DNA from 4 places in the Scandinavium manionii genome. Region 1 is predicted to be linked to each of the others. Evidence: predicted binding sites of a transcription regulator. Region 1 holds the regulator's gene; each other region holds the start of a gene.

Region 1 (8,149 bases):
TCCACCGTTACACGCGTCCTGAAATGGACATGGCTATCCGCAAAGCGCGCGATATGGGCCGTCACATCAGCTATTTTGGGCCTGATGCCAACGACTTTGGCCTGCTGGAAAATACGTTTATGACCTACGGTCAGAACGGAACCGGACAATCGCGCAAGTATTTGCACACCTACGATGAAGCCGTTCCGTGGAATCAGGTGCCGGGAACCTTCACGCCGTGGCAGCCGTTGCCTGAACCAACCGACGTGCTGTTTTATGAAGGCCTGCACGGCGGCGTCGTGACCCCGCAAAATGACGTCGCGAAACACGTCGATTTACTGGTGGGCGTGGTGCCAATTGTTAACCTTGAGTGGATCCAGAAGCTGACCCGCGATACCAGCGAGCGCGGTCACTCACGCGAAGCGGTGATGGATTCAGTGGTGCGTTCGATGGAAGATTACATTAACTACATTACGCCGCAATTCTCCCGGACGCATATCAACTTCCAGCGTGTGCCGACCGTCGACACCTCCAACCCGTTTGCGGCAAAGGGCATTCCGTCACTGGATGAGAGCTTTGTGGTTATCCATTTCCAGAATCTGGGCGATATTGATTTCCCCTGGCTGTTGGCGATGTTGCAGGGTTCTTTCATTTCTCACATGAACACGTTGGTGGTACCAGGCGGGAAAATGGGGCTGGCGATGGAATTGATTATGTCACCGCTGGTCGAGCGGTTGATGGAAGGCAAAAAGATCGGTTAACGTTTTTGCCGGATGGCGCGTTGCTTATCCGGCCTTACGCCCGGTCAGCACAGCGCCACCGGGCAGTACTCTTACCCTTCGATCACTTCAAACGAATGGGTAATCTTCGCCGCTTTTTCCAGCATCAACGCTACAGAGCAGTATTTCTCCGCAGACAAATCTACCGCACGCGACACTGCAGCGTCTTTCAGGTCTTTACCGGTCACAATGAAGTGCAAATTGATGTGGGTGAACAAGCGTGGCGCTTCTTCGCGACGCTCGGAAGTCAGCTTCACTTCGCAGTCGGTCACGTCATGACGGCCTTTTTGCAGAATAGACACCACGTCAATCGCGCTGCAACCACCCGCGGCCATCAGTACCATTTCCATCGGGCTTGGGGCTTTATCGCCAGAGTTACCATCCATCATAATCTGGTGGCCAGAAGCTGACTCACCCAGGAAGGTTAACCCCTCAACCCATTTCACACGCGCTTGCATATTTGTTAACTCCAGAGTAGCAATTTTCCTGACAGATTACGCGCACATAACAATTCTCGCAACGGAAGGCGACGCGCATCATGCTGAAGCGAGACACCAGGAGACAGGCGACAAAAGCTATGCTAAAACAGTCGGGCTGCTACAGTAATACATTGAAGTAATGCGTGTATGCAGAGAACATCACATTACAGGCTGCAGTAAAATCCGACAGCCGACTTCCCAGGCACAGGGAAGGATACGATTGCAAAGCCAGTGGCAGTGTCGTGTCTGCCATTGGAGACAGCTTATAACAGAGGATAACCGCGCATGGTGCTTGGCAAACCGCAAACAGACCCTACCCTTGAATGGTTCTTGTCTCATTGCCATATTCATAAGTACCCATCGAAGAGCACGCTGATTCACCAGGGTGAAAAAGCAGAAACGCTGTACTACATCGTGAAAGGTTCTGTTGCAGTACTCATCAAGGATGAAGAAGGTAAAGAGATGATCCTCTCTTACCTCAACCAGGGCGATTTCATCGGTGAGCTTGGCCTGTTCGAAGAAGGTCAGGAGCGTAGTGCCTGGGTTCGGGCGAAAACCGCTTGTGAAGTGGCAGAAATTTCTTATAAAAAATTCCGTCAGCTTATCCAGGTGAACCCGGATATCCTGATGCGCCTCTCTTCTCAGATGGCAAATCGTCTGCAGGTCACCTCTGAAAAAGTAGGCAACCTGGCATTCCTCGACGTCACCGGCCGTATCGCGCAGACGCTGCTGAATCTGGCGAAACAGCCTGATGCAATGACCCACCCGGACGGTATGCAAATTAAAATTACCCGTCAGGAAATCGGTCAGATCGTCGGCTGCTCCCGCGAAACCGTTGGCCGCATTCTAAAAATGCTCGAAGATCAGAACCTGATCTCCGCCCACGGTAAAACTATCGTGGTTTACGGTACCCGCTAAGCTAGCTGAACGGCGTATTGCCCCTGCAGTACGCCGTTTTTGTCTCTTCCCCGATGTGGCGCAGGCTGATTTATCACCCGGAAATTAACTATGCACTGCGGCAAACGCTGGTGTTATGTACCCCCGTGGCTATCGGTCTGGTGCTCGGTTACCTCAAGTACGGTCTGCTGTTCTCGTTAGTCCCCGCCTGCTGCAACATTGCCGGGCTGGACACACCGCATAAACGTTTCTTCAAACGCCTGATTATTGGCGGCTCGCTGTTTGCGGGCTGTAGCCTCGCAGTTCAACTGCTGCTGGCGCACACCGTGCCTTTACCGCTGATCCTGACCGGGCTGGCGCTGCTGCTCGGCGTCACCGCAGAAATCAGTTCGCTTCACGCCCGATTACTGCCCGCCTCGCTCATTGCGGCCATCTTTACGCTCAGCCTTGCGGGGAATATGCCGGTCTGGGAACCGCTGCTCATCTACGCCCTCGGCACACTATGGTATGGCTTGTTCAACTGGTTCTGGTTCTGGATGTGGCGCGAACAGCCGCTACGTGAATCCCTGAGCCTGCTGTATCGGCAGCTGGCCGATTACTGTGAAGCCAAATACAGCCTGCTGACTCAACACACCGATCCGGAAAAAGCACTGCCGCCGTTGCTCAGCCGCCAGCAGAAAGCAGTCGACCTGATTACCCAGTGCTATCAACAAATGCACATGCTGGCCGCCAATCAGAATCACGAATATAAGCGCCTGCTGCGCGCCTTCCAGATTGGCCTCGATTTGCAGGAGCACATTTCCGTCAGCCTGCACCAACCCGCCGAAGTCCAAAAACTGGTTGAACGCAGCCACGCCGAAGCGGTGATCCGCTGGAATGCACAGACCATTGCGGCGCGCCTGCGTGTGATGGCGGATGACATTCTCTACCACCGATTTCCACAGCGTTTCAACATGGACAAGCAGATTGGCGCGCTGGAAAAAATTGCACGTCAGCATCCGGATAATCCGGTCGGGCAGTTCTGTGCCTGGCACTTCAGCCGAATCGCTCGCGTGCTGCGCCTTCAGCGACCGCTCTATCCACGCAACCTGATGGCCGATAACGAACGTCGCCTGCCGCTGTTTGCCGCGCTGAAAAGCTATCTGTCGCTAAAATCCCCGGCGTTGCGCAGTGCGGCGCGAATCAGCGTCATGCTGAGTATCGCCAGCCTGATGGGCGCGGCGCTGCATCTGCCGAAACCGTACTGGATCCTGATGACCGTTCTGCTGGTCACGCAAAACGGCTACGGCGCAACGCGGGTCAGGATTTTCCACCGCGCAGCGGGCACGCTTGCCGGGTTGGTGATAGCCGCAGGCACGCTGCACTTTCACGTGCCGGAAGGCTACACGCTGGCATCAATGTTAGTCATCACCCTGGCGAGCTACCTGATCATTCGCAAGAGCTACGGCTGGGCAACGGTCGGCTTTACGGTCACTGCGGTGTACACCATTCAGCTGCTGACCCTGAACGGTGAACATTTCATTCTGGCCCGTTTTGTCGACACGGTGATTGGCTGTCTGATTGCCTTCGGCGGGATGGTCTGGCTTTGGCCACAGTGGCAAAGCGGGCTGTTACGCAAAAACGCACAGCAGGCGCTGGAAGCGGATCAGGAGGCTATCCGACTGATTCTCAGCAACGATCCTCAGGCTCCAACGCTGGCCTATCAGCGGATGCGGGTGAATCAGGCGCACAACGCGCTGTTCAACTCGCTGAACCAGGCGATGCAGGAGCCCGGCTTTAACTCGCATTATCTGGCAGACATGAAGCTGTGGGTCACGCACAGCCAGTTTATCGTCGAACACATCAACGCGATGACGACGCTGGCGCGCGAGCACAACATGCTGACTGAAGATTTGGCCGAACGCTATTTGCAGTCCTGCGAGATTGCTCTGCAGCGCTGCCAGCAGCGACTGGAGTATGACGAGCCGGGGGGAAGTGGCGATGCGAATATCATGGAATCGCCGGAGGCGCTCTCCCACGGACCGTTAAGCACCGTGGAACAGCATTTACAACGCATTCTGGGCCATCTGAATTCGATGCACACCATCTCGTCAGTGGCCTGGCGCCAGCGCCCACATCACGGTAGCTGGCTTAAACGTCAGGCATAAACCGTCAGCCGACTATCTTCTTCACGGCTGCCGCAAAGCGCACCATCCCTTCATCGATATCCGCGTCTTCCACCACCAGCGACGGCGCAAAGCGCATTACGTCAGGCCCGGCATTCAACACCATCACGCCCTCATGAGCAGCAGCGTGCAGGAAATCACGAGCGCGACCTTTGTACTGTGGTTTCAGCTCGGCACCAATCAGCAGCCCCATGCCGCGAACATCGCTGAACACATCAAATTCCGCATCAATTTTCTGCAAATGCTTCACAAAACGTTCGCGTTTGGCGTTCACGCCGCCCAGTACTTCCGGCGTATTGATGATATCAAACGCCGCTCCGGCTACCGCACATGCCAGCGGATTCCCGCCGTAGGTAGAGCCGTGAGAACCAACATGGAACGCGCTGGCAATCTCTTCCGTGGTCAGCACCACGCTTACCGGGAAACCGCCACCCAGCGCTTTAGCACTGGTCAGGATATCCGGCGTCACGCCATAATACTGGTAGGCGAACAGCGAACCGGTACGCCCCATGCCACTCTGCACTTCGTCAAAGACCAGCAGCGCCTGGTGTTCATCACACAGTTCACGTAGCCCTTTGAGGAATTCCGGGGTCGCCGCCAGCACGCCGCCTTCACCCTGGATGGGCTCAACCACTACCGCACAGGTGTGATCGTCCATCACGGCTTTCACCGCATGCAGATCGTTAAACGGAACGTGGATGATATCCGCTGGCTTTGGCCCAAAGCCGTCGGAGTATTTTGCCTGTCCGCCCACGGAAACCGTGAAGAATGAGCGGCCGTGGAACGCATTATTGAAAGCAATGATTTTGCTTTTATACGGGCTGTGGCGCGTGGAAGCGTAATGACGCGCCAGTTTGAACGCGGTTTCGTTGGCTTCGGTACCGGAGTTCATGAACACCACACGCTCGGCAAACGTCGAGGCCACCAGCTTACGCCCCAGCTTCAACGCCGGTTCGTTGGTAAACACATTGCTGGTGTGCCACAGGGTTTCGCCCTGGCTTTTCAGCGCCTCAACCAGTGCCGGGTGGCAATGCCCCAGCGCCGTCACCGCAATACCGCCCGCAAAATCAACGTACTCTTTACCTTGCTGATCCCACACGCGACTGCCGTTGCCTTTCACCGGAATAAAATCCGCCGGGGCATAAATGGGCAGGATCACTTCATCAAATGTGGCACGGGTAATTGCAGCCTGTTCAGTCGCCATGATAATCCTCTTACGCAGCAATGATTATGAAATAATAATCACAAAATATGCATAATAAATCACTTCATGGCAAGATGAATTATCGCTTGAGGAAGTTTTTTAGAAGTTGATGCCCCTGCTCGCTAAGGATACTTTCCGGGTGAAACTGCACCCCTTCCAGGTCCCATTCGCGATGGAGAATCCCCATAATTTCGCCCGTTTCGCTCAGCGCAGTGATGTCAAATTCCGCAGGCAACGTGGGCGGGTCAATGACCAGAGAGTGATAGCGCGTAACGGTGAGAGGATTATTCAGTCCGCCGAATACGCCTGCGCCGGTATGCGTCACCGGGGAAGTTTTGCCATGCATGACTTTTGCCGCCCGCACGATAGTGGCGCCAAAAACCTGGGCGATGGCCTGATGACCGAGGCAAACGCCGAGGATTGGGATTTTGCCCGCGTAAAGACGAATCACATCGAGTGAAATCCCGGACTCATCTGGCGTGCAGGGGCCGGGGGAAATCACGATTTTATCAGGAGACAACCGGGCGACTTCATCCAGCGTGATGTCATCGTTTCGCCTGACCTGCACCTCGGCACCCAGCTCGCAAAAGTACTGGTAAAGATTCCAGGTGAACGAATCGTAGTTATCAATAAGCAGGATCATAGCGGCTCCGGTGACAGCAAACCGCGCTATTCTACTCAGTTTCCTGCGCTTCGCTCACCACTTTAGTGAACAGCGTCATCAACGGCTGTAAATCACCCATCGTCCCGCTCTGGTTCGCCTGACTCCACGTTTGCGGGTCGACTACGCTCCAGTCCAGCACGTAGCCCGCGTGGATCGCCAGCTGCTCGAAGAACACGCGCTGCGCCCGGCCACTGCCGACAAAGAACGGATGCAACACATTAATTTCACAGTAATAGTGCGCCAGGCGCTTAATGAACTCTTCTTTGGGAAGTGCGACGAGGTAATGCTCATCTTCCAGCGCCTGCATCAGGTCGTTGCCTTCGTTTTCGATGTATTCGAAATGGCAGAAACGGGTATCACCCTTGGAAATATCAACCTCACGCAGTTCTCCTGCCCAATCCCAGGCATCCTGGAAAAGCTGCTGGTGAATAGCGCATAACCACGGCAAACCGCGATGCAGTGGACCAAGCTCAAGCGTGGCGACTCGCTGTGCAAAGAGCGCGTCCTGTGCGTGGGGTTCGGGCACGTCCAGCCGACAACTGGCCTCAAACGAGCGACCACGCCGCTGTTCCCATAGACGAATTTTTTGCTTATCGGTGAGCTTTTTCATCTGGACCTCCCTGACAGTTCCGCTTTTGCCACAAGTATAAGCAGCAATTTCGGGTTATGCAGGAAGGCCCGAGTCAGGAAGGATTACGGCAGGACTTTCGCAGAGAGGATAACGACCGGTTTTGTCGGCACATTCTGGTAAGGGCCGACGTCATGGGAAGCCACCTGGGAAATTTTGTCGGCAACGTCCATGCCTTTCACAACTTTACCAAACACCGCATATCCAAAATCACGCTGGCCGTGGTCGAGGAACGCATTGTCTGCGACGTTGATGAAGAACTGGCTGGTTGCGCTGTCTTTGTCGGCAGTACGCGCCATGGAAACGGTGCCGCGGGTGTTACGCAGGCCATTGTCGCCTTCATTTTTGATAGGTGGATTAGGCTGTTTCTGCTGCATCTGCTCGGTGAAACCGCCGCCCTGGATCATAAAGCCCGGGATCACACGGTGAAACGTTGTGTTGTTATAGAAACCACTGTTCACGTAGCTCACGAAGTTCTCAACGGAAATCGGGGCTTTCTGGCTGTTCAGCTCCAGCTCAATATTACCGGCGGAGGTGGTCAGCAATACGTGCGGATCTGCTTTTGCCGCCATGGCTGCAGGTGAGATTGCCGAAATTGCAAGTACAGCCGCGACGGCAGCCAGAGTAGATTTGAGCATGTGAATTCCTTAAACGGGAACGAGAGAGCCTGCGAATCGCTTGATTCTAAAAGGCTCTCGACTCGCAGACCAGCCTTTTACTAAAGTTTACTCAACAGAAACAGTTGTAACCTGGTGGGGAGTGTAAGAGGCATTGCAAAAGTGTGACAAATATCACCATTAATTATTAATTATTTCATCGTTTTCAGAATAAATATTTGCCTCGGTCACTGTAATGCATAAAATCTGTCCACCCCTCGCATTGTCAATGCGTTTTACAGTTCTATTCACAGGCCAGTCATGACTAACAGCAATCGCATCAAGCTCACATGGATCAGCTTTTTCTCCTACGCGCTCACCGGCGCGTTGGTGATCGTCACCGGAATGGTGATGGGAAATATCGCCGATTATTTCCACCTGCCGGTTTCCAGCATGAGCAACACCTTCACCTTCCTGAACGCCGGGATCCTGATTTCTATCTTCCTGAACGCCTGGCTGATGGAAATCGTACCGCTGAAAACGCAGCTGCGTTTCGGCTTTATCCTGATGGTGCTTGCCGTCGCCGGTCTGATGACCAGCCATAGCCTCGCATTGTTCTCTGCCTCAATGTTCGTTCTGGGGCTGGTCAGCGGGATTACTATGTCGATCGGGACATTCCTCATCACTCACATGTACGAAGGCCGTCAGCGCGGCGCACGCCTGCTGTTTACCGACTCCTTCTTCAGCATGGCGGGGAT
Region 2 (8,149 bases), on a different contig from region 1:
AGGTCCTTAACAATAAAGTTAATAATGCTATTCATTTTCGAGTACCTTCACATTGCGTTCTTTTAAAAAGGCGACAATTTTCTGCTCGATTTCGTCTTTATCCGTTAAGCGGTGCAGAACGATAACGCGTTTAATTTCCTCTTCACTGGCGTCCGCCGTTAAAATATCGGCAAAGGTTTTTTGCGTGAGAATAATATCGGATTTAAAGGCGCCCGCTTCGGAGACGGTAGTGTGTTCAATCTCAGCAGGGATTTCTAATTTTTTAAGCACCGCCTTCGCCGTCATTTCAATGGCGAAACTGGAACCTAAACCGCAGCCACATACGCATAGAATTTTAAGCATTGATTCACTCCTCAAATAATATCGAGTTGCCTGGCTAATTTATAATGATGCCCTTCGGTGTCGACGAGGCGCTTTTGCATACTGATTAAATCTATTGGGATCGGTTTATTACTCGAATTAATAATGACTGCTTTATTTCTCATGCCTGACCGGATACAGCGCACGACCTCTGTGGCCATTATGGTACCCTGATAAATCTCTTCGCAGGTTGGCTCACCGTTACGCAGGCTATAGCCGATTATTGACTTACGGATCCGCACGCCAATTTTCGGTTCAAGCTGTTTAATCATGGTATCAATCGCCCCCTGAAAGCCGGGGGAGTACTCTTTGGTGTAGCCTTCAGAACAGAGGATCACGACACTGTTTTGCGATTCAAGCCTGGCAGTAATTTTCCCGGCCAGTTCGCTCAGCGTCTGCTGGCATTCAGGGATCAGCGCGAAATCGGCGTTGCTTTTAATGGCCGACTGCAACGTCAGTTCACCACAGTAGCCCCCCAGGAGCTCAACCATAAATACCCGTCCCGGCAATGCCCGCCCTGTATTACGCAGCTTTGCGACCTCTTTAATAATTTGTTCGCAGGCAGTAGAAAAACCAATCGTGTAATCGCTGCCGTAGACGTCATTATCGATGGTCATGCCGACGCCGAAGCAATTAACGCCGTACTCACTAAGGTGGTGAAGAAACTGTAATGAACCATCACCGCCCGCCATAATAAGCACATCAATATGCAGGGCTTTAAGCTGCCTGGCGATGGTTTCATATTCAGAGGCCATCAATTTACGGCTGGTTCTACCCGAAGACATAATCGGAATGGCGGCAACAGAAAAGTCCACTAAATCACGTAGAGAAATAGCCTGATGCGTATTTTTCAATAGACCAGCAATACCACCATTAAATAAGATGATATCTGCCCGCGCGAGTCGTGACACTTGAAATACAAAATTATTTATCCCTGTCACATCTCCGCCACTAATTACCATGCCGATTTTCATGAGCGTCACCCCGTTTAATTTCCTGACAATGATTTTTCCTTTTAACAAGCCCTAAATTTGCAATGAAAGTCACAAATTTGTCATTCCCGTACCCATCACAGGTATTGACAGATGCCTGGAAAGACTCATTTTTGTGAATTTAATCACATTTAATCTTTTATTCACGAGCTGATTAATTGACTTTTATTTCAATAGATTACTGCGCATCTTTTCGTGTTCTGTTTTCGGTTTTTCACACGCGGGGAACGCACGTAAAACGCGCTTTAAAAAATGTGAGTTATCACACAGTTTTTCTGCGTAACTGAATAAAAGAGAGGGATAACGGAGAGATTTGGCGTATTAAAAAGGCGACTCACGCCGCCCTTTAGATCTGAAATCGTATTGGTTTACTGTTGTTCCCGGCCCACCAGCAGCGTGGTCAGCGTAAACGACAGCACTAGCGCAATTACCACGCCCGACAGCGCAAAGACAAAATACGGGCCGATATAGGCCGGTAAACTGAAAATGCTCGACAAAATGTAGCCGTACAGGCGCACACCGAAGAACGCGATAAACGCCGAGGCTACTGAACTGGCGATCGTTGCGGCGATAAAGGCCTTTTTATAGCGCGTCAGCACGCCAAACAGCGCCGGTTCGGTAATGCCGAGCAGCGCGGAAACCGCCGCCGATAGCGTCACCGTACGGTCCTGGCGATCCTTGCTCAAACGCCAGATAGCAAACGTCGCCCCGGCAATCGCCATATTGGCCATAAACATCATCGGCATCAGCATGTCGTAGCCGCGATCGCTGAAGTTTTGCAGGGCAATCGGCGTCATTGCGTGATGCATCCCGGTCAGGATCGCCACGGGACGGATCGCCCCCACCACCAGCCCGGCAAAGCTCGCTGACACGCTGAACAGGCCTTCGATAAACAGCGCCAGCCCTTTACCCAGCCAGATGCCAATCGGACCAATCACCACCAATGCCGCCAGCGCGCCGATAAACAGCGTCAGCGTTGGCGTGAATACCGTTTTCAGCACCTCAGGCATGATGCTGTCGACCCATTTGTGGATGTATTTCAGCGCCAGCACCGAGAAAATTACCGGAATAACGCTCGATGAATAGTTAAACACCGACACCGGGATCGCGTTCATCAGCCACAGCGCGGAAGCCGCATCCGGCTGGTGCGTCGCCAGCGCCTTTGCCGCGTCGATTAAGGTCGGATACATCAGGCAAGCCGCCACCGCGGCCGCGAGGTATTCATTGGTTTTGAAGATTTTCGCTGCGGAAACCGCCAGGAAAAACGGCAGGAAATAGAACACGCCGCTGGCGATAAGGTCGATGACCATCACCGTTTCACTTTTCGGCGACACCACTTTCAGCGCAATTAATCCAGCCAGCAAACCTTTGATCATCCCGGCCCCGGCAATCGCTGGCACAATCGGACCAAACACGCCAGAGACGGTATCCATAAACAGCGACACCAGGCTTTTTCGCCCTTTCGCGTCCGACGCGGCTGGCGCATCACGCTGGCCCAGCGTTTCCTGCAATTGCTCATACCAGCCGTTCACTTTCGGACCAATGATTATCTGGAACTGATCGCTTTGTAATTGGGCGCCCAGCACGCCGGGCAGCTTCTTAATTTCGCTCTGTTCGATTTTGCTATCATCAATTAAATCAAAGCGTAAACGGGTCATGCAGTGCCAGACTTTATTGATATTATCTTGCCCACCGACCAGCTGAATAATCCGGGCGATGGCGTCTCGCGTCCCCATAGTGACTCCTGCGAAGTGTACTTGTTTTGGTTATCCGGATGGTAATCAAGCCCACCACGTAAAACAAACCAATAAAATTTGAAGGCCCTCACACTTCTCGATCTAATTAGCCATCAATGTCGTTTCGAGGCACAATTGGTCTGGTTTTTAATTCAATTAACCCTCTATTTCAGACCAAAATATTTATTCCAGAAAAAGGTTTACCTGCCCCTAAAAATAGGGCGAAGATAAATCATCAATCATGTTCTTTTTCTGTCTCAGACAGGGAGCTTTTTTCCGTGCAACCGACGCTTATTACCGCTATCGACTGCTTCATCACCCGCCCCGACCGCCATAATCTGGTAACGGTGCGCATTACCACTGACAAAGGCGTTACCGGCCTCGGCTGCGCCACATTTCAGCAGCGCCCTCTGGCGGTCAAAACGCTGGTCGATGAATACCTGCGCCCGCTGCTGATGGGCCGCGACGCCAATAATATCGAAGATCTCTGGCAGATGATGAACGTCAACGCCTACTGGCGTAACGGCCCGGCGATGAACAACGCCATGGCCGGGGTTGATATGGCGCTGTGGGATATCAAAGCGCGGCTGGCGAATATGCCGCTGTACCAGCTGCTGGGCGGGAAATCCCGGGATGCGATCGCCGCCTATTCGCACGCCAGCGGTGAAACGCTGGCACAGCTGTACGTCGCTGTCGATGGGTTGCTGGAAAAGGGCTATCGCCACATTCGCTGCCAGCTCGGCTTTTATGGCGGCACCCCGACGGAATTGCATGCGCCGGAAAACCCCTCGTCCGGCGCATGGTTCTGCCAGGACCAGTACATGCGTAACACGGTGGAAATGTTCCGCGCCCTGCGCGAACGCTACGGCCACCGTTTCCATATTCTGCATGACGTCCACGAACGCCTGTTCCCGCAGCAGGCGGTGCAGTTAGCCAAACAGCTTGAACCCTACCAGCCGTACTTTATTGAAGACATTTTGCCGCCTCAGCAAACCCCGTGGCTGGCACAAATTCGTCAGCAGAGCAGCGTTCCGCTGGCGCTGGGCGAGCTGTTCAACAACCCTGCGGAATGGCACGACGTAATTGTGAACCGGCAGATCGATTTTATTCGCTGCCACGTATCTCAGATTGGCGGGATCACCCCGGCGCTGAAGCTGGCGGTGCTGTGTCAGGCCTTTGGCGTGCGGCTGGCGTGGCATGGTCCTGGCGACATGACGCCGATTGGCGTGGCGGTGAATACGCATCTGAATATTCATCTCCACAACGCCGCGATTCAGGAATATATTCCGCGCTCGGCCACCACCGACGCGGTATTCCCCGGCGCACCGGAAGTTAAAGATGGCTACGTATATCCGCCGCAGGCCAACGGCATTGGCGTCGATTTCAACGAAGCGCTGGCCCTCGCGCATCCGGTGGTTTACCGCCCGCATGAATGGACCCAAAGCCGCCTGCCAGACGGCGCGCTGCACACGCCGTAATCAGCCTGGCTGCTGGCGGAATGCGAGGTTATCGCGGTTATGCGGGATCACGTAGGTGCAGGTGTAGTTGATATCGATAATATCGCTGACGGCGTAGACCTGCCCACCCGCCAGAATGCCACGGTTATTGATGAGCATCGCCGGGCTGCCCTTTTTGCAGCCCAATAATTCTGCCTGTTCCCGACTAACGTTTACCGCCCGATACGTCGTGAGCATGTGCGAAATTTGGTAGCCCTTTTCCAGAACATATTGCTGTAACGATCGTTCGATAACCTGCTGATTGAGGTCAGCGAACGTCGTCGACGGCATGCGCGACACCTCGATTTGCACTGGGCTGTCGTCCACATAGCGCAGACGACAAAACTGCCAGATAAAATCATCATCCGTTAGCCCGAATATCTGTTGCTCCTCGCGATTCGGGCGTTTTTTATGCAGGCTTATCATCCGATAACGCATCTGGTCGAAACGCTTTTCGGTAATCGAGTTGTACACCAGCGGATTATTTCGCGCCTGTTCGTTAATCCAGCATCCCGATCCCTGCACAATTCTGACGATGCCAATACTCGCCAGCTTTTCCAGCGCCTGACGTACCGTAAAGCGCGACACGCCGTATTCTTCCGCCAGCTGTCGTTCAGGCGGCAATTTGCGCGGGGCCGCATCACCCTGCTGATAAATTTTGCTGAGCAGATCCTGCGTGACGAACTCATTTTTTTTCATCGCCGCTTCCCAAATTAGTCCTTTGAAAAAAGACAGTTAACCCTATCATTGCATATAATTGGCAGAACATGATGAATTCAGCGCTGAAAGGAAAACAGGCCCATGACAAGTAAAAGAACGATCGGTCTGGTCGTGGGCGTGCTAATCCTCTCGGTCCTGTTACCGGTCACGCTCAGTGTGTGGCTCGCGCATTATCAGGCAGAAAAAGAGTTTAATCATGACCTCAACCAATATGGTGAACGCACCATATTGCGCACGCATCTGGTAGTGGAACAGGCTAAATCGGCACTGCAAGAAATTGACACCTTTCAGGGCCGGATCTGTAGCCCTGAACATCTGCAGGCAATGCGGCGCGCGTCCTATACGCACCGTGATATCCAGGAAGTCTTATCGCTCAATGGCATGAAGCCGGAATGTTCTTCCCTGGAAAGCCACAGCAGCGAAATGCAGTTTCCGCCGACCAACCGCCGGACCCCGGATGGCTATCGCGTTTGGCTGACCAACAGCAACGACTTGGGCATCAATCATGACATGGTGGCACTGGCGAGCCAACGGCATATGGTGATGATTGATCCCGGTTCATTTGTCGACGTTGTGCCCTTCGCGCAATGGACTATCAACACCGTGTTGATTGGCAGCCAGAGCGGCCGCATTGTCGCCCAAAGCGCACCGTTTGACCTGTTGCTATGGCAGCAGGAGCGCCACAAAGGCAACCACACCTTTGAGCACGACGGTATGCTTTACAACCTGCGCGACTACCCGGATATCGGCTTATCGCAGGTGGTCTGGGCTCCTGTTGCGCCGCTGACCGACAAATGGCACCAGCAATTACTGCTGTGGCTGCCGCTCGGCGTGTTAATCAGCGGGCTCGCATCGCTGCTGATTTTGCGCATGGTGCGCAATCTGCAATCGCCCTATCACCGTATGCTCGACGCCATAAATACCCGCAGCCTCGACGTGTATTATCAGCCGATTGTCTCGTTACGCTCGAGCCGGATCGTTGGCGCAGAAGCCCTGGCCCGCTGGCGACAGCCGGACGGCACCTTTTTGTCACCGGAGATTTTCGTTCCGCTGGCTGAACAAACCGGGCTGATTACGCGCCTCACCGGCCTTATCGTCGAGAAAGTATTTGAGGATTTGGGTCCGTGGCTGAAGCAGCATCCGACACAGCACGTCTCAATCAATCTCGATCCGCAGGATTTGATCACCACGCGGCTGCCCGCCCAACTCGCCCAGCAGTTAAACAAATGGAGTTTAACGCCCTCACAGGTGGCGTTAGAGCTCACTGAACGCAGCTTTATCGATTTGAAAAACAGTGCCAGCACCCTGAGCCAGCTGCGTCAGGCAGGATATGCGCTGTACATCGATGATTTCGGCACTGGCTATTCCAGTCTCAGCTATCTGCAAAATCTCGACGTCGACATCATCAAAATCGATAAGTCATTTGTCGATGCACTGGAGTTTAAAAACGTCACCCCGCACATCATTGAAATGGCTAAAGCATTGCAGCTGGCGATGGTGGCAGAAGGGGTGGAAACTGAGTGCCAGCGCCGCTGGCTGGCGGAGCATGGCGTGCAGTTTGGTCAGGGCTGGCTGTTCTGCAAAGCGCTACCGAAGGCGGAATTCATTACCTGGGCGCAGGAAAACCTCGCACAGGAATGAACGATCCTTTTTCACACCGACGGCTCGACAAACGTCACCTGTTCACCAAAGTGTCCTGAATAAAACGGCTGGCGGCACGCCGCACAGCCGTATTCATCATTTACTCATCGAGGATCGGGGCGAAGCCGCCGTAAATCATCCGTTTACCATCAAACGGCATGCTGTCGCCCATCTCTTTCATCCGCGGATCGGCCATCATCTTCGCGTTGGCCGCATCCCGAACCTCTTTCGAGGGGTATTCAATCCAGCTGAAAACCACTTCTTCATTGTCTTCGGCTTTTACCGCCATGCGAAAATCGGTCAGCTTGCCGTCCGGCACATCGTCTGCCCAACATTCCACCACGCGAGTTGCACCAAACTCTTTAAACAGCAGTGCCGCCTTTGCCGCCAGCGCGATATACGCCTCCTTTTTGTCCGCAGGCACGGCAACGACAAAACCATCAACATACTTCATGAGATAACCTCCGAAGTGAACGGTGCGGCCAGCGTGTCTGACCGCATCCGGCGTTGATAAGTTTAGTCGCGACGCCAGCTGAACGCATAACGCAGGCGGCGCGATGGCAGCAGGAATTCTGGCGATACGCTCGGGCTCCATGAATCGTCACCGCCGACGCCCATGTGGAACGCGTCCAGGTTCAGCCAGCAGCCCGCTTCTTCACGCAGTAAATGCTGATGGCTCACCTCATGCAGTTGCTGTTGACTATAGCGGCTCAGGCCAAAATGGAACGCGCCCTGCCAGAGATTATCGCTGTAGCGCAGTTCGCGGGTGTCGCAGCGCAGGCCATTTTCAGTGGGGAAAATATACGGCGTATGCAGTTTTTCAAGCGGTAACGTCCAGCGCCCCTGACGCGCGGCAAGCTTTCTGTCGGGGTAGTTTTCATGCGGTCCAAGGCCCAGCCACGATGCCTCTGGCGCAATGTGGACCAGCTGACAGCACAGGCCGATGCGCGAAGGCTCAGGGATATCGGTCGCCACGGTGACGTCGATTTCTGCGTGTAGTATGCCGTCGTCGTCGACGCGCCAGCACTTATCCGAGATAAACAGCGTTTTCTGCTGATGCTCCCAAACGTGGCGCGTGTGAATCACCACCTCATCGCCCTGCTGGCGGGCTTCACAATGCAGCAGACGGGCATTCATGGCGTACAGCCCGGCGGCCTTCCAGCGTTCAACCCAGGCGTTCGGATCGATGCGCGTGGCTTCGCTG
Region 3 (8,149 bases), on a different contig from region 1:
GGCTTTGGTTTTACCACCATGTACCTGTCCGCTGCAGTGGCTTATGTGATTTGTGGCGCGGTTGTCTGGATGCTGTTGCCCAGCATGCGCAAAGTGCGCCCGGCCGCAGGCACGCGCATTGAAGCGCCGCGTACCAACCGTCGTGACGCCCTGCTACTGTTCGTCATCTGTACGATGATGTGGGGCACTAACAGCCTGTACATCATTAATATGCCGCTGTTCATTATCGATGAACTGCATCTGCCGGAGAAACTCGCTGGGCTGATGATGGGCACCGCGGCCGGACTGGAAATTCCGACCATGTTGATTGCGGGCTATTACGCCAAACGTTTTGGTAAGCGTTTTCTGATGCGTGTTGCGGTAGTGGCGGGGGTATTTTTCTACATCGGGATGCTGACCGTTCACTCCCCTGCGCTGCTGCTGGCGATGCAACTGTTGAACGCCATTTACATCGGCATTCTCGCAGGGATTGGCATGCTCTATTTTCAGGATTTGATGCCTGGTCAGGCTGGTGCGGCAACGACGCTGTACAGTAACACCACGCGCGTCGGCTGGATTATTGCTGGTTCAATGGCAGGCGTAGTGGCTGAAATCTGGAGTTATCATGCGGTGTTCTGGATTGCGCTGGGGATGTGCATCATCACCACATTTGGCCTGTGGCGGATTAAAGACGTTTAGGGTGCGGTTAACGCTTCCAGATGAATGAGATACCTCATCGCCTGCTGTGACGTTGCTCCACACATTTCTGCGGAAGGTTTAAGCCCGGCGCACACTTTCGGGCGCAGCGGCGAGCCAAAGATTTTGCAGCGCAGTCGCTCATCAAGCTGAATGCAGGGCGTGTTAGCAGGTTTGCCGTGGGGCATTCCCGGGATTGGGCTGGAAATCGAAGGCGCAGTACAACACGCGCCACAGTCCGGTCGGCAATCCATCTTTCACTCTCTCATTTATCTGGAAACGCACCTTATCACCTTTTCACAAAACCAGCGAATTCCACTTGCCTGAAAGCCGCGGCACGAGTACTTTTACGCGATATTTTAGACTTCCCTGAAACAGGATTATTGCAATGCCAAGAGCGAATGAAATCAAAAAAGGTATGGTGCTGAATTACAACGGCAAACTGCTGATTGTAAAAAATATTGATATTCAGTCACCGAGCGCCCGTGGCGCAGCAACGCTGTACAAAATGCGCTTTGCCGATGTGCGTACCGGCACCAAAGTTGAAGAGCGTTTTAAAGGCGACGATATTGTCGATACCGTGACCCTGACCCGCCGTTTCGTTGACTTCTCTTACATCGACGGCAACGAATATGTGTTCATGGATAAAGAAGACTACACGCCGTACACCTTCAATAAAGATCAGATTGAAGAAGAGATTCAGTTTATTCCAGAAGGCGGGATGCCGGACATGCAAGTTCTGCTGTGGGACAGCCAGCTGCTGGGCCTTGAGCTGCCGCAAACCGTTGATCTGGAAATTGTGGAAACCGCACCGGGCATCAAAGGTGCATCCGCCAGCTCCCGTACTAAACCGGCGACGCTGAACACTGGCCTGGTGATTCAGGTGCCTGAATACCTGACGACCGGCGAGAAAATCCGCATTCATATCGAAGAGTGCCGCTATATGGGCCGCGCTGATTAATTTTTTGATGTGAACGCCCGGCGGCGTTGCACTTGCCGGGCTTACGGTTCAGATGTTGTATGCCCGATAAGCGTCAACGCCATCGGGCAAACAGGCTAGCAGTTTAACCGCAATTACAGCAGTTCCGGGTATTTGGTCATTTTCAGCGTCAGCTCTACGCCGCGCACTTCAGCCATCCCTTTCAGACGACCAATTGCCGAATAACCCGGATTGGTTTTCTTCTTCAGATCGTCCAGCATCTGATGCCCGTGGTCCGGACGGAACGGGATAGGACGCAGGTCGCCCGCTTTCTTGCGGCGTAACTCTTCAGACAGAATCGCGTCAACCACCGCCACCATATTCACGTCACCGTTCAGATGCGAACCTTCATGGAACGTTTTCGGATTGGCTTCACGGCACGTTGCGCGCAGGTGAGTGAAGTGAATACGGTCACCGAAGGTTTCAATCATTTTGACCAGGTCGTTGTCGGCGCGAACGCCATACGAACCGGTACACATGGTGAAACCGTTATAGATGCTGTCGACGGTCTCTTTCAGCCACTGCATATCTTCGATGGTCGAAACGATACGCGGCAGACCGAGAATGGGACGCGGTGGATCGTCCGGGTGTACCGCCAGGCGCACGCCTGCTTCTTCTGCCACCGGAACGATAGCGCGCAGGAACACCGCCATATTTTCACGCAGGTTGTCTTTACTGATGTGATCGTACTCAGACAGACGTTTGCGGAACTGGTCCAGGGTGTACCCCTCTTCCGCGCCCGGCAGTCCAGCAATGATGTTGCGAGTCAGTTTTTCGACTTCTGCCGCGCTCATCGCATGAAAATAGTCTTTCGCCTGCTGCTGCTCTTCCGCGCTGTAATCCGCTTCAGCGCCTGGGCGCTTGAGGATGTGCAGCTCGAACGCCGCAAAGGCGATCTGGTCGAAACGCAGGGCTTTGGAACCGTCCGGCAGGGTGTATTCGAGATCGGTACGGGTCCAGTCGAGAATCGGCATGAAGTTGTAGCAAACGGTATCTATGCCGCAAGCCGCGAGGTTACGGATGCTCTGCTGGTAGTTCGCAATCCAGGTTTTGCATTCACCGGACTGAGTTTTAATGTCTTCGTGAACAGGAATACTTTCCACGACGGACCAGGTCAGCCCTTTTTCAGCTAACAGCGCCTGACGCGCTTTAATTTCATCAACCGGCCAGACCTGACCGTTTGGAATATGGTGCAATGCGGTTACAACGCCGGTGGCGCCAGCCTGGCGCACATCATCAAGAGAAACCGGATCATTCGGTCCATACCAACGCCAGGTTTGTTCCATTGCTTCACCCTCTTAAGTTGTTATACCAATATTAATAATACAGATGACGACTACCATACATGTTTCTCTGGAAGGGTCAATTTCCGCCCCGGCTTTGATTGATCCAGCTCACATTCCCCGGATAAATACGGCACACCAATTCAATTTGCTGTCATATAACTTTACACTACCCATTGTTAATTAATGGTTAAGTAGGTGTTTATATAATGAAGACGATCGCCACCGCCACGCTGCCCGACAACGTGCAGTTGCCTCAGTATGACCGACAACAGCTCCGTTCGCGGATTGTCCACTTCGGCTTTGGCGCATTTCATCGCGCACACCAGGCGCTGCTAACGGACCGGGTGCTGAACGCGAAAGGCGGTGACTGGGGATTGTGTGAAATAAGCTTATTCAGCGGCGATGTGCTGATGAGCCAGCTGCGCGCCCAGGACCACCTTTATACCGTGCTGGAGAAAGGTGTGGACGGTAATCAGCCGATTATTATCGGCGCGGTGAATGAATGCCTGAACGCTAAACTCGATTCCCTGGCAGCGATTATTGAGAAATTCTGTGAGCCGCAGGTGGCGATTGTTTCCCTGACCATCACCGAAAAAGGTTACTGCATCGACCCGGCCACCGGTCGTCTGGATGTGTCGCAGCCACGGATCGTTCACGATCTGGAGAATCCGTCTGAACCACATTCCGCTCCGGGCATTCTGGTCGAAGCCCTGCACCGTCGCCGCGAGCGCGGGCTGGCGCCGTTCACCGTGCTTTCCTGCGATAATATTCCGGACAACGGCCACGTGGTAAAAAACGCGGTGCTGGGCATGGCCAACAAGCGCTCACCAGAGCTGGCACAGTGGATAGCGGAACACGTTAGCTTCCCGGGCACTATGGTCGATCGCATCGTTCCGGCGGCGACGGAAGAGTCGTTGGCGGAAATTGAAGCGGCGATTGGCGTTAACGATCCATGTGCCATCAGTTCTGAACCCTTCATTCAATGGGTGGTAGAAGACCATTTTGTGGCGGGACGTCCTGATTGGGAGATTGCGGGCGTGCAGCTTGTGAGTGACGTGCTGCCGTGGGAACAGATGAAACTGCGGATGCTGAACGGCAGCCACTCTTTCCTCGCCTACCTCGGCTATCTGGCAGGCTACGAGCACATCAGCGATTGTATGCAGGACGCTGATTTTCGCCGTGCAGCGCTGCGTTTGATGATGCAAGAACAGGCTCCTACGCTGCGCATCACCGGCGTGGACTTGCAGGGTTACGCCGACAGCCTGATCGACCGCTTCACCAATCCGGCATTAAAGCACCGCACCTGGCAAATCGCGATGGACGGCAGCCAGAAACTGCCTCAGCGCATGCTGGAAGGTATTCGCCTGCACCTGCAACGTGAAAGTGACTGGCCACTGCTGGCACTCGGCGTAGCAGGCTGGATGCGCTATGTCAGCGGCACAGATGAACGCGGGAATGCCATTGATGTACGTGACCCACTGGTCGAAAAAATTCAGTCTATCGTTGCCAGTAGCAATGAAAATGACCGCGTGACCGCCCTGCTCACGCTGAGCGAAATTTTCGGTACCGACCTTCCGCAAAACGCCGCGTTCGTCAGCCAAATCCAGCACGCCTGGCATCGACTGACAACCGAAGGCGCGCGTCAGGCAATCATTTCCACCGTGAATCTTTAACAGATCCTGCTATTTAGCGGACAGATATGTTGTCTGTCCGCCCTAAGTCTTCTCTTTTACGTCATTTTTCGCCAGGATATTGCGCACCTGTGACTTTATTACAGATGTTCATTCTGGAGCCAACGTGACGCTAACGAACCTGATTACCGGCTTTCTCGGCAGCGGTAAAACGACCTCCATTCTCCATTTACTGGCGCATAAACCGGCTGATGAAAAGTGGGCGGTGCTGGTCAATGAATTCGGCGAAGTCGGTATCGACGGTGCGCTGCTGGCTGACAGTGGAGCGCTGCTCAAAGAGATCCCCGGCGGCTGCATGTGTTGCGTCAATGGGTTGCCGATGCAGGTTGGACTCAACACCCTGCTGCGTCAGGGCAAACCGGATCGCCTGTTGATTGAACCAACCGGCCTCGGCCATCCGAAGCAAATACTTGATATCCTCACCGCGCCCGTTTATGAACCGTGGATCGATTTGCGTGCCACGCTGTGCGTGCTCGATCCGCGTCAGCTGCTCGATGAAAAAGCGGTCGCCAATGAGAACTTCCGCGATCAACTCGCGGCGGCCGATATCATTGTGGCGAACAAAAGCGATCGCACAACGCCGGAAAGCCAACAGGCGTTCGATAGCTGGTGGCAAACCTACGGCGGTGATCGCCAATATGTGCAAGCCACTCAGGGTGCAATCGACGGCGCATTGTTAGATTTACCACGCAGGAATCTGGCGGCTCTGCCCGAGAGCGTGGCGCATTCGCATAGCCATGCCTCGAACAAAGGTCTGGCGGCGTTGAATTTGCCTGAACATCAGCGCTGGCGTCGCAGCATTAACAGCGGTCAGGGCCATCAGGCCTGTGGCTGGATTTTTGATGCTGACACCCAGTTTGACACCATTGGCCTGCTGGAATGGGCCCGTCTGGCGCCGGTTTCGCGGGTGAAAGGCGTGATGCGTATTGCGGAAGGATTAGTCCGTATTAATCGTCAGGGTGCTGACCTGCAAATTGAAACCCAATCCGTTGCGCCGCCCGACAGTCGTATTGAGCTTATCAATGACAGCGAGACTGACTGGAATGCACTACAGTCAACCTTGTTGAAGCTTCGTTTAAGTTAACGTCGGTATGTTGCGCGTGTTTTACCTGCTTTGAAGACTCTATTATGAAAACTCGAATTCCCCTTATATTACTGCTGAACATCGCTGGTCTGGCCCTCTTTATGAGCTGGTTTTTACCCGCTAATCACGGGTTCTGGTTCCCGCTGGACTCCGGTATTTTCCACTTCTTTAATCAGGGTCTTGCCGACAGCCACATTTATGTGTGGTTCCTCGCCATCACCAACAATCGGGCCTTTGATGCCTGCTCGCTATTGGCGATGGGTTGCGTGATGCTCAGCTTCTGGCGGAAAGAAGCGCCACAGGGTCGCCGTAAAATTATTATTATTGGCCTGGTGATGCTGCTGGCGGCAGTCGTGGTTAACCAACTCGCCCAACATATAATGCCGGTCAAACGCGCCAGCCCGTCGCTGTTTTTCCCTGACAGCTATCGGGTCAGCTCCCTGCTGCATATTTCGACTAAGGACGCATCAAAAGACAGCTTCCCTGGCGATCATGGGATGATGCTGCTGATATTCTCCACCTTTATGTGGCGATATTTTGGCCGTAAAGCGGGTGCCGTAGCCCTGATTATTTTTGTGGTTTTTGCATTCCCGCGCGTAATGATTGGCGCTCATTGGTTCACCGATATTGCCGTCGGCTCACTGACAGCGGTCCTGATTGGCATGCCGTGGATCCTGCTCACATCGCTCAGTGATAAAACAATTGCCCTGTTTGATCGCCATTTACCCGGTTCAAATAACAAAAACAAAACAAGTTCCTAACTAAAATTATTCATCATCATCAGGGATCGCTTTCGCTCCCTGATGATGAGTTGAAGAAAAAATATTCAATCTCATCATTTTCCTGTCATCAGATTTTGCTTAAAAATGAGCTAATTGCCTATTTAACATGCAGCTTTTCCGCTATTTTTCGCGTTAGCAGAATCCTCTCTTTGCCTATCACAATTTCTTATTAAAAATCCCGTAAAAGCGCTAGCCAGCCTGGTTTTGATAGGGTAATCTCAATCTCGTTTTGTCTTTCCAGAGATAAATAATTCAGGAAGTGAATAAATTTGTGCAGTACTGCACAGTTTCACACTTCGGGAATTGTCTCATTGATGACAGGTATTTAGTCTCGTCACGGTTGGCATTTTTATAACGGTTTTTATCGTTAAGGACTTCAAGGGAAAATAAATCACATGGTCAAATCTCAACCAATTTTGAGATACATCCTGCGGGCAATACCCGCGGTAGCAGTCGCGGTCCTGCTTTCTGCATGTAGTACGACAAACACCGCAAAGAATATGCATTCTGAGACGCATGCTGTGGGTAACGAAGATCCTTCGTCACTGCAAGCCTCTCAGGATGAATTTGAATCCATGGTGCGTAATCTTGACGTTAAGTCACGCCTGATGGATCAGTACGCCAGCTGGAAAGGCGTACGCTATCGCCTCGGTGGCGAAACGAAACGTGGTATCGATTGTTCCGCTTTCGTCCAGCGTACCTTCCGTGAACAATTTGGTATGGATCTGCCCCGCTCTACTTACGAGCAGCAGGAAATGGGCAAGTCGATTAAACGCACTCAGCTGCGCACTGGTGATTTAGTGCTGTTCCGCGCCGGGTCGACGGGTCGCCATGTAGGCATTTACATTGGCAACAACCAGTTCGTTCATGCATCCACCAGCAGTGGTGTGACGATTTCAAACATGAGTGAGCCTTACTGGAACAAGCGCTATAACGAAGCGCGACGTGTTCTGAGCCGTTCCTGATGTTCTTCTTGCTGTCGGTTTTCCCTTGGCTGACAGCGAGAATCAGAAAAAGCACTGCTTAGCAGTGCTTTTTTTTTTCTTCTTCCGTCTCTGCCTGCCAGGATGGCGAAATAGACTATGCTGGAAAGACGCAGCCCTGCGTCACAACGCATTGAATTACCGTTTCAAATATCACGGATAAAGAAAGCTATGTTCACGCGTTACTTCTCGCTCGGCCGCAAGATCCTCTTCTCCAGTCTGTTGCTGGGCGTGGTGATTGCTTTACTGGCCGGCAGTGCGCAGCTAATGATTTTCCATCATAAACGTGCTGAACAATTCGATATCGTCATTCACGATTTGCAGAAATACCTGAACGGCTATTTTGGCGAACTGCTGAATACGGTTGATAAGCTTCAGCCGCTCACCCTGAGCCGCTGCACGGACGTTGCGCCCGAGCTGACGTCCCGAGCCGCCTTTAGCCTCAACGTCCGCGCCTTTCTGTTGGTGAACAACAATAACGCCACCTGCTCTTCGGCCACCGGCGAAATGAACGTGCCGATGAAACAGCTAGTGCCGCAGGTGGATTTCACTAAATCTCTGGATATCGAAATCCTTCCCGGCACGCCGATGCTACCGCAGCGCCCCGCGTTTGCCCTCTGGGTGCGCAGCCCATTGCTGGAGAATCGCGGTGTTTTCACCTCGATTAAC
Region 4 (8,149 bases), on a different contig from region 1:
AGAAATCGAGGCCAATGTGTACGCGGTCGAACAGGTCATGGCGGATGATTTCGCTGGCGATAGCCTGAGTTTCGTCGTCCAGCAGCACCACGTGGTCGCTGTCCCAGCGTACCGGGCGGCTCACGTGCAGCAGCAGGCGCGGCACAAACAGCATCGCGGCGGAGATTTTGTCGGAAATCACTTCGGTCGGATGGAAGTGGCCCGCGTCCAGGCACAGCGCGGTCTGGCGGCTGGTGGCGTAACCCATGTAAAACTCGTTGGAGCCGACGGTGTAGCTTTCAGCTCCAATGCCGAACAGTTTGCTTTCCACTGCATCGATGTGATGCGCCGGGCTCAGTTTTTCGCTGATAATTTCATCCAGCGCGTTCATTAGACGCTGGCGCGGCGCGAAGCGGTCGACGGTCAGGTCTTTCATGCCGTCCGGTATCCAGATGTTCATCACCGACGGGGTACCCAACTGCTCGCCGAAATACGCGGATACGCGGCGGCTGGCTTTGCAGTGATCAATCCAGAACTGGCGAATTTCATCGTTGGCGTGGGCCAGGGTAAAGCCGTCGGCGCTCATTGGGTGCGAGAAGCAGGACGGGTTGAAATCCAGACCCAACTTGTTGGTTTTTGCCCACTGCACCCAGTTTTTGAAATGCTCGGGTTTGATTTCGTTACGGCCAACCGGCTGGTCTGATTCCAGATAAATGGCGTGCAGGTTAAGGCGTTTTGGGCCCGGGATCAGGCTCAGGGCTTGCTCCAGATCGGCTCGCAGTTCAGTGGCGTTGCGCGCTTTGCCCGGATAGTTACCGGTCGCCTGGATGCCGCCGGTCAGCGCGCCGCCTGGGTTTTCAAACCCGGCCACGTCATCGCCCTGCCAGCAATGCATTGAGACAGGCAGACGGTCGAGCTGACGCAGCGCCTCCTCGACGTCGACACCCACGGTGGCATAACGCTGTTTAGCCAGTTCCCAGGCTTGTTCAAGTTGAGTGGTCATGCGCAAAGCTCCTTAGTCTGTTGTGGCTGAAACTGCGCGACGTAGCGGGCAATTTCACTGTTCGGATCCGGATTAAAGGTGGTGAGAGCGTGGTTGCCGCGCACCACCTTACGAAAATCATCGACGTCCTTGAGTTCATCAAGCGTCATCAGCTGCACGCCGATATTGCCCAGCGTGGAAGCTTCAATCGGCCCGGCGATAACCGTAATGCCGCAGGCATCGGCGCAGAGCTGATTGAGCAGTTCGTTCTGGCAGCCGCCGCCCACGATGTGCAGCTGTGAAAAGCGGTGACCGTGAAGATCAGCGAGCTGGTGCAGCACACGGGCATACAGCAGCGCCAGACTGTCGAAAATGCAGCGCGCCAGTTCGGCAACGCTTTCCGGCACCGGCTGCTGGCTTTCGCGGCAGGCGGCCTGAATTTCGGCGCTCATGTTGTCGGGATTAATGAAGCGGTCATCGTTCGGATTGATAACGAACTGACAGGCGGGCAGCATCTGTGTGTGAGCGATAAGCCTTGAGATATCACTGACGTTTTGCTCTTTCAGAACGCGTTGCAGCAACCACAGGCCCATGATGTTTTTCAGCACCCGGTAGCGGCCTTCCGCGCCGCCTTCGTTGGTGATGTTGTTCGCCAGCGCGCTATCGCTAGTACATGGCGTTTTGCTTTCATAGCCCATCAGCGACCAGGTGCCGGAAGAGAGATAGGCCGTATGCTTGCCTGTCAGCGGCGAAGCAATCACTGCACTGGCGGTGTCGTGGCTGGCGACGGCGACCACCGGGATCTGATTGCCCAACGGGCAAATCCAGTGTCCTACCACGTTGCCTGGATGCGTTGGCGTGCCAAACCAGCTGCGCGGGGCGTGCGCCCAGTTGAGCAGGTCTTCGTCCCAGTTATCGGTGTTGATATTCACCATCTGGGTGGTGGTGGCGTTGGTGTATTCCCAGTTCATTTTGCCGGTCAGGCGATAGGCGAAATAGTCGGGGATCAACAGCGCATGGGCGACGCTGGCCGCCGCTTCCGGCTGTTGTTCAGCGAAGGCGCGGAACTGGTAAAGGGTGTTAAACGGCAGGAACTGAATGCCGCTGCGGCGGTAAATATCGGCGCGTCCGAGCTCTTTTTCCGCGAGTTGCATCACGCCCTGCGTGCGGCTGTCGCGGTAGGAAATCGGCAGACCGACGCGGTTGCCGTCTTTATCCAGCAGCACATAGTCCACGCCCCAGGTATCAATGCCGATGCTGTCGATAAGAATGCCGTCGTCGCAAACTTTCTTCAGCCCGCAGCGAATTTCAGCTTCCAGGCTGTCGATATCCCAACAGTCGGTGCTGTCCACTTTTTGGAGCGTATTCATAAAACGGTGGATTTCACGCAGTGTCAGAGTCTTTTCTTTGCGGTCGTAACAGGCAAGCATTACGCGTCCGCTGGAAGCGCCTAAATCAACCGCCACACAATGGCGAAAACTCATGGGGAGATCCTTCTGATAGTCATTACAGACAGTCTGAAGGAGCGTCGTCATATCGACCTTCTCACCACTGACAGCCCTAAATGGTGGCTGGCAAGAAAGCAAAGATGAACGTGAGGGGCTTCACAATTTCCAGTAATAAGTCCGTTTCATGCGGGTGTGACGCTGAACGCATTTCCTGCTTTTTCCTGTCGTTTCTTGAAAAACAGACAGGGTTTGCGTGCTTTAGTGTCAAAAATTCAAGGTGAGAATGGCGGGGGCTGCTTATTATCCTGATAACTTTTCTCATTTCGTGGAGGCCATGATGACCGTACTGCACAGCGTGGATTTTTTTCCGTCAGGACATGCACCTGTTGCCATTGAGCCACGGCTTCCACAAGCAGAGTTTCCGGAGCACCACCATGATTTTCATGAAATTGTGATTGTGGAGCATGGCACCGGTATCCATGTGTTCAACGGCCAGCCATACACCATTACCGGCGGGACGGTGTGCTTCGTTCGTGATCATGACCGTCATTTGTACGAGCACACCGACAATTTATGCCTGACCAATGTGCTGTACCGGTCTCCGGACGCGTTCCGGTTTCTGTCCGGCCTGCAACAGCTGCTGCCGCAGGAGCAGAATGGCGTATACCCGTCGCACTGGCGGGTGAATCAGGCGGTGTTGCAACAAGTCCGGCAGGTTGTGCAGCAAATGGAAGCGCTCGATAGTGGGGACGACATGCACGCCATCGCCAACCGCGAAATTTTGTTTATGCAGCTGTTGGTGCATTTGCGCAAAGGCAGCCTTGCGGCAGAGGCGACCAATAACGATGCTCGCCTGAGTTTGCTGATGGCGTGGCTGGAAGACCATTTCGCCGACGATGTGTGCTGGGAAGAGGTTGCTGACCGCTTTTCGCTGTCGCTGCGTACCCTGCATCGCCAGCTCAAACAGCACACCAGCATGACGCCGCAGCGCTACCTCAATCGCATTCGTCTCACCAAAGCGCGTCACCTGCTTCGCCATAGTGACGAAAGCGTTACAGACATCGCATTTCGCTGTGGTTTTGGCGACAGTAACCACTTTTCGACGCTTTTTCGTCGCGAGTTCCAATGGTCTCCGCGTGACATTCGTCAGGGGCGCGACACGGTACTTCAGTAACGCGAGACCAGTCACCGTTTTTTGCTGTAAAAACAGCTAATAATATCCGGTTATCCGCTGTTTGAGGTTCGCTGTGCCTGCACCACTCATTCTTCGAAAAGCCGAATTTTTTACGTCGCCGCAGCAAGCGGTGGCGGTGGCCGATCGCTACCCGCAAAACGTGTTTGCTGAGCACACGCATGAGTTCTGTGAGCTGGTGCTGGTGTGGCGCGGCAACGGACTGCATATCCTCAACGATCGCCCGTACCGCATAACGCGGGGCGATTTGTTTTACATTCGCGCGGAAGACAAGCACTCCTACGCCTCCGTTAACGATCTGGTTTTGCAGAATATTATTTATTGCCCGGAGCGGCTGAAGCTGAACCTCGACTGGGCGGCGCACATTCCCGGCCTGCATGGAACGGCCTGGACGCCGCACTGGCGGATTGGCAGCAGCGGCATGACCCAGGCACGACAGGTGATCTCCGCACTGGAACAGGAGAGCCATAAAACCGGTCATCACGCGAACGATATGGCTGAGTTGTTATTTGCCCAACTGGTGGTGACATTAACGCGCCATCGCTTCGCGACCGATAACCTGGCGGCCACCGAAAGCGAGGCGCTGCTCGATAAGCTTCTCACCGCACTGGCGGGTAGCCTGAACAGACCTTTCGCGCTGGATCAATTCTGCGAACAGCAAACGTGCAGTGAACGCACGCTGCGTCAGCAGTTCCGCAGTCAGACGGGCATGACCATCAACCACTATTTACGCCAGTTGCGGATTTGCCACGCGCAATATCTGCTGCAGCATTCCGAATTGATGATCGGGGAAATTGCGATGCACTGTGGCTTTGAGGACAGTAACTACTTTTCAGTGGTGTTTAACCGGGAAGTGGGGATGACGCCTGGGCAGTGGCGTCATCGTAATGCGGCCTGAAATAACCGCGAAGGAGAATATTTTAAATAACCTACAATTAATAGTGTTATTCCTCACGTGATATTAAAATGAGTGCTCTGTGCAATAAATCACATTTAACAGTGATTTTTTGCTTTATGCTCCGATTATTATTTGCGGAGGTAGTATGCCAGCTATTTTCATCACATTTATCATGAACGGTATCGCTTTTTTGCTATCAATTGATAGCAAAATTAAAGCGCTGCTGGATAATGTGTGCTGGTTTAATTCCCTGCAAGACCTGACTGCAAATAATACGCCGGATGACGGTGATATGGATGTGCAAATGGCGCAAAACTGGTCGAGTTTATGGGATTGTGCAGGTCAGGCGCTGTACATAAATATCGAGCATCATTTTTATCTGCCCGACCCGTCAGCCCAGCCCGCGTCGCCATCGACATTGGGTTGCCGTAAAAGAACGGAACTGACATTCAGTTTCCGCAATTCGAGTCTGCATCAGTTGGTGATGTGCCGTCATGCCAGTGGCTCAGATGGTGATCATCTTCTGGCATGCCCATCGCTATTCATAAAGCACAATGCGCGTTTTCGCCATTGTGCTTTTTTATTATCTGAACTCATCAGAGAGGATGCGTTATGTACATTGTTTGTGTCGCTGCTTGTCCAACCGGTGTCGCGCACACCTTTATGGCCGCTGAAGCCCTTGAGATAACAGGGAAAAAACGGGGTCATGATATCAAAGTAGAAACCCAGGGCGGTCTGGGGACAGAAAACGAAATTACCGCTGACGACCTGTCCCGGGCCGATGCGGTAATCATCGCCGCTGACGTGGCTATCAGTGATAAAGAGCGCTTCGACGGCATGATAAAACTGGAGTGCAGCGTTTCCGACCCAATCAAATTTGGCGATGCGGTATTTGAAGCCGTAGAGCAGGAGGTGGCAAATGGCTAAGTTTCAGGGCGGGGGGCAGCGCTCCACGGGCGCAGAGGTGAAAAACGCCATCATGACCGGCGTCTCATGGATGCTGCCGTTTGTCATCTCCGGGGCAGTGATCATGGGGATTGCACGTATCGGTGCCTCGTTGTACGGCATTGATAACATCTGGGATGCCAGCCACGAGCAGGCCGCCAGCGTGATGGTGCAGATGCTGCATAAATTCGATGGTTTCGGTGGCCTGGCGTTGTCGCTGATGCTGCCGGTAGTGGCGGGTTATATCAGTTTTGCCCTGGCGAACAAACCGGGTCTGGCGCCAGGCATGGTGGGCGGCCTGTTGGCCAGCAATCTGGGCACCGGATTTCTTGGCGCTCTGGCGGCGGGTTTTGTGGCAGGTTACATCGTTCTGGCCCTGAATCGCTGGATTAAATTACCGAAAACCCTGGCCTCCGCGGGGCCAATTTTTATCCTGCCGGTAGGCGGCACGCTGCTGACCTGTATCGTGATGGCCTTTGTGATTGGTACTCCGCTGGCGGCGCTGAATCACGGTATGGAGCAGTGGTTGCTGTCGATGTCGGGCACCAACAAAGTTCTGTTGGCGGCGGTGATTGGCGGCATGGTGGGCTTCGACCTTGGCGGTCCGGTCAATAAGGCGGCGGTAACGACCGCGATGGCGCTGCTGGCCTCCGGTATCTATGACCCGAATACTGCGGCTCAGGTGGCTATTATTGTTCCGCCGATTGGCCTGGGCGTGGCGACGTTGATCTGGTCTTCGCGTTTCCCGGAATCGTTGCGCGAAGCCGGTAAAGCCTCCACCCTGATGGGGCTTATCGGTGTGTCCGAAGGGGCGATCCCTTTTGCGCTGGCTAACCCGCGCATCATTGTTGTTAACGTCATTGGCTCTGCCGTTGGCGCGTCGATGGCCGTTGGACTGGGGGCGAGTAACCATGCCCCTATTTCTGGGTTTTATGGCTGGCTGGCGGTTGAGCAATGGCCGATTTATGTCCTGTCCATTGCCTGTGGTTCAGCGATTATTGCGTGCGGATCGCTATTCATTTTCCGTGGCGAAGCAACGCCTGTTTCGGGTGGTAATAAAACAACGCCTGCGCCGAAATTTAAAGCCAGCAGATAATACGCTGCTGGCGTATTAATCCGAACAGTTTGCAGCGTGGATCGATTATTTCCTCCGCGCGGGAGTCGCACATCTTAAATACGGAAAATAATATGAAGACAGTTCATTTAATTCAGCATACGCATTGGGATCGGGAGTGGTATTTCACAGAGAATGACTCGCGAACGGTCCTTTATTATTTTATGGCCGACGTCATTGCGCGCCTTGAAGCCGATGAATCATTGGGGCCTCTGGTTCTGGATGGGCAGACGGTGGTGCTGGAAGACTATTTCCAGGTGGCTCCGGACAATCGTGAGCGAGTCCTTAAGCTCATTGCAGCGGGACGGCTGCTGATCGGTCCGTGGTATACCCAGACTGATTTTTTGGTGGTCGGTGCAGAGTCCATCACCCGTAATCTGCTGTTGGGCATGGCGGACTGCCAGACGCTGGGCAGCCGTATGCCCGTTGGTTATGTTCCCGACTCATTCGGGCAGAGTGCGCAGTTGCCGATGTTCCTGGCCCAGTTCGCTATCGATCGGGCGGTTATCTGGCGCGGCTGGTGTGAACACGACGTCGCCAGCAGCGAGTTTATCTGGCGCAGCGCGGACGGCAGCAGTGTGACCACCGCGGTTCTGCCCTGGGGCTACGGTTGCGCTAAATGGCTGCCGACGAATGCGGAGGAAGCCTGGCGGGTGCTGCCGGGTATATTGCAAAAACAGGCGAAATTTAGCGCGTCAGCGCAGATATTGCTGCCAAACGGCAATGATCAGTCTCCCTTTGAATATGGCGTGCCCGCCATGCTTGACACGCTCAACGAACAGCAGGACGAGTACCGTTTTGTGCGCAGCGATTTCAGCCGCTATTTTCAGGCACTGGAAGGCGAAACGCTGACGGAATTTCAGGGCGAGCTGCTCAGCCCGAAGTATATGCGCATCCATCGGGGCATTTTCTCGACCCGCATGGATATCAAACAGGCCAACGCCAGGCTTGAAAACTTTGTCAGTCAGCAGCTTGAACCGCTGCTAAGCGTGGTGTGGCGGTTGGGGCTGCCTTATCCGCAAACCGCTGTGGAGAACATCTGGCGCGAGGCGATGAAATCCCATGCCCATGACAGTATCGGCGGCTGTAACTCCGATCGCGTTAATGCGATGGTCAAAGCGCGGCTGACATCCGGGCAGGAAAGCGCCAGCCAGCTGTTTGAGCTAAATATGAAAATGCTGGCGGAAGGGATCGATGCCCGCCAGCAAGGCAAAAAAATCATTATCTTCAACTCGCTTCCTTACGAGCGCGACGGCCGGGTGGCGCTGACGCTGTATGTCCCCGGCACTGATTTTTGCATCGTTGATGCCTCAGGACAGCCCTGTCGCTGGCAGATTGTGCATGAAGAACAGCAGGATATGTCGGTTATTGTGCAGGAGCTTTCTAACAGCACGACGACGGTCTGGTATCGCAAATGTACCCTCCTGCTGGAAGCGAAAGCGCTGCCAGCCTGCGGATATCAGACGTTATATCTTCAGGAAGATTGTGCTGCAGGGTTTGTCGCGACAAGCGGGGAGATTTCAGCGCTGGAAAACGCCTGGCTGCGTCTGACGCTGGATGAGGGGCAGATCTCCCTGCTCGATAAACGTAG

The links. The regulator CRP, encoded in region 1, controls carbon source genes, mostly activating them, when cyclic AMP is high. The targets are predictions, from matches to a motif close to ATGTGANNNNNNTCACAT.
Region 2: the regulator CRP is predicted to act here: its motif matches at 1,466-1,483, upstream of MUU51_RS21060 (6-phosphofructokinase).
Region 3: the regulator CRP is predicted to act here: its motif matches at 3,037-3,054, upstream of MUU51_RS16225 (mannitol dehydrogenase family protein).
Region 4: the regulator CRP is predicted to act here: its motif matches at 2,600-2,617, upstream of rhaS (HTH-type transcriptional activator RhaS).

The regions. Positions count from the first base shown of each region.
Region 1 covers NZ_JALIGC010000037.1:392,460-400,608, reverse strand. The annotation lists gene MUU51_RS11615 (phosphoribulokinase) at 1-740, shown strand, start outside; gene MUU51_RS11610 (OsmC family protein) at 812-1,216, opposite strand; gene crp (cAMP-activated global transcriptional regulator CRP) at 1,523-2,155, shown strand; gene MUU51_RS11600 (YccS/YhfK family putative transporter) at 2,209-4,281, shown strand; gene argD (bifunctional acetylornithine/succinyldiaminopimelate transaminase) at 4,286-5,503, opposite strand; gene pabA (aminodeoxychorismate synthase component 2) at 5,583-6,146, opposite strand; gene MUU51_RS11585 (putative adenosine monophosphate-protein transferase Fic) at 6,178-6,777, opposite strand; gene ppiA (peptidylprolyl isomerase A) at 6,861-7,433, opposite strand; gene tsgA (MFS transporter TsgA) at 7,713-8,149, shown strand, end outside.
Region 2 covers NZ_JALIGC010000040.1:699,521-707,669, forward strand. The annotation lists gene MUU51_RS21050 (PTS sugar transporter subunit IIC) at 1-35, opposite strand, end outside; gene MUU51_RS21055 (PTS sugar transporter subunit IIB) at 28-342, opposite strand; gene MUU51_RS21060 (6-phosphofructokinase) at 354-1,334, opposite strand; gene MUU51_RS21065 (PTS transporter subunit EIIC) at 1,721-3,088, opposite strand; gene MUU51_RS21070 (enolase C-terminal domain-like protein) at 3,367-4,566, shown strand; gene MUU51_RS21075 (GntR family transcriptional regulator) at 4,567-5,283, opposite strand; gene pdeB (cyclic di-3',5'-guanosine monophosphate phosphodiesterase PdeB) at 5,386-6,945, shown strand; gene MUU51_RS21085 (DUF1428 domain-containing protein) at 7,046-7,399, opposite strand; gene MUU51_RS21090 (beta-galactosidase) at 7,462-8,149, opposite strand, start outside.
Region 3 covers NZ_JALIGC010000039.1:376,444-384,592, reverse strand. The annotation lists gene setB (sugar efflux transporter SetB) at 1-678, shown strand, start outside; gene MUU51_RS16240 (YkgJ family cysteine cluster protein) at 675-929, opposite strand; gene yeiP (elongation factor P-like protein YeiP) at 1,064-1,636, shown strand; gene uxuA (mannonate dehydratase) at 1,750-2,940, opposite strand; gene MUU51_RS16225 (mannitol dehydrogenase family protein) at 3,147-4,613, shown strand; gene MUU51_RS16220 (CobW family GTP-binding protein) at 4,738-5,715, shown strand; gene MUU51_RS16215 (phosphatase PAP2 family protein) at 5,760-6,476, shown strand; gene mepS (bifunctional murein DD-endopeptidase/murein LD-carboxypeptidase) at 6,893-7,462, shown strand; gene pdeN (cyclic di-3',5'-guanosine monophosphate phosphodiesterase PdeN) at 7,652-8,149, shown strand, end outside.
Region 4 covers NZ_JALIGC010000029.1:48,374-56,522, forward strand. The annotation lists gene rhaA (L-rhamnose isomerase) at 1-982, opposite strand, end outside; gene rhaB (rhamnulokinase) at 979-2,445, opposite strand; gene rhaS (HTH-type transcriptional activator RhaS) at 2,747-3,583, shown strand; gene rhaR (HTH-type transcriptional activator RhaR) at 3,657-4,499, shown strand; gene MUU51_RS01645 (hypothetical protein) at 4,645-5,187, shown strand; gene MUU51_RS01650 (PTS fructose transporter subunit IIB) at 5,112-5,426, shown strand; gene MUU51_RS01655 (PTS fructose transporter subunit IIC) at 5,419-6,540, shown strand; gene MUU51_RS01660 (glycoside hydrolase family 38 N-terminal domain-containing protein) at 6,633-8,149, shown strand, end outside.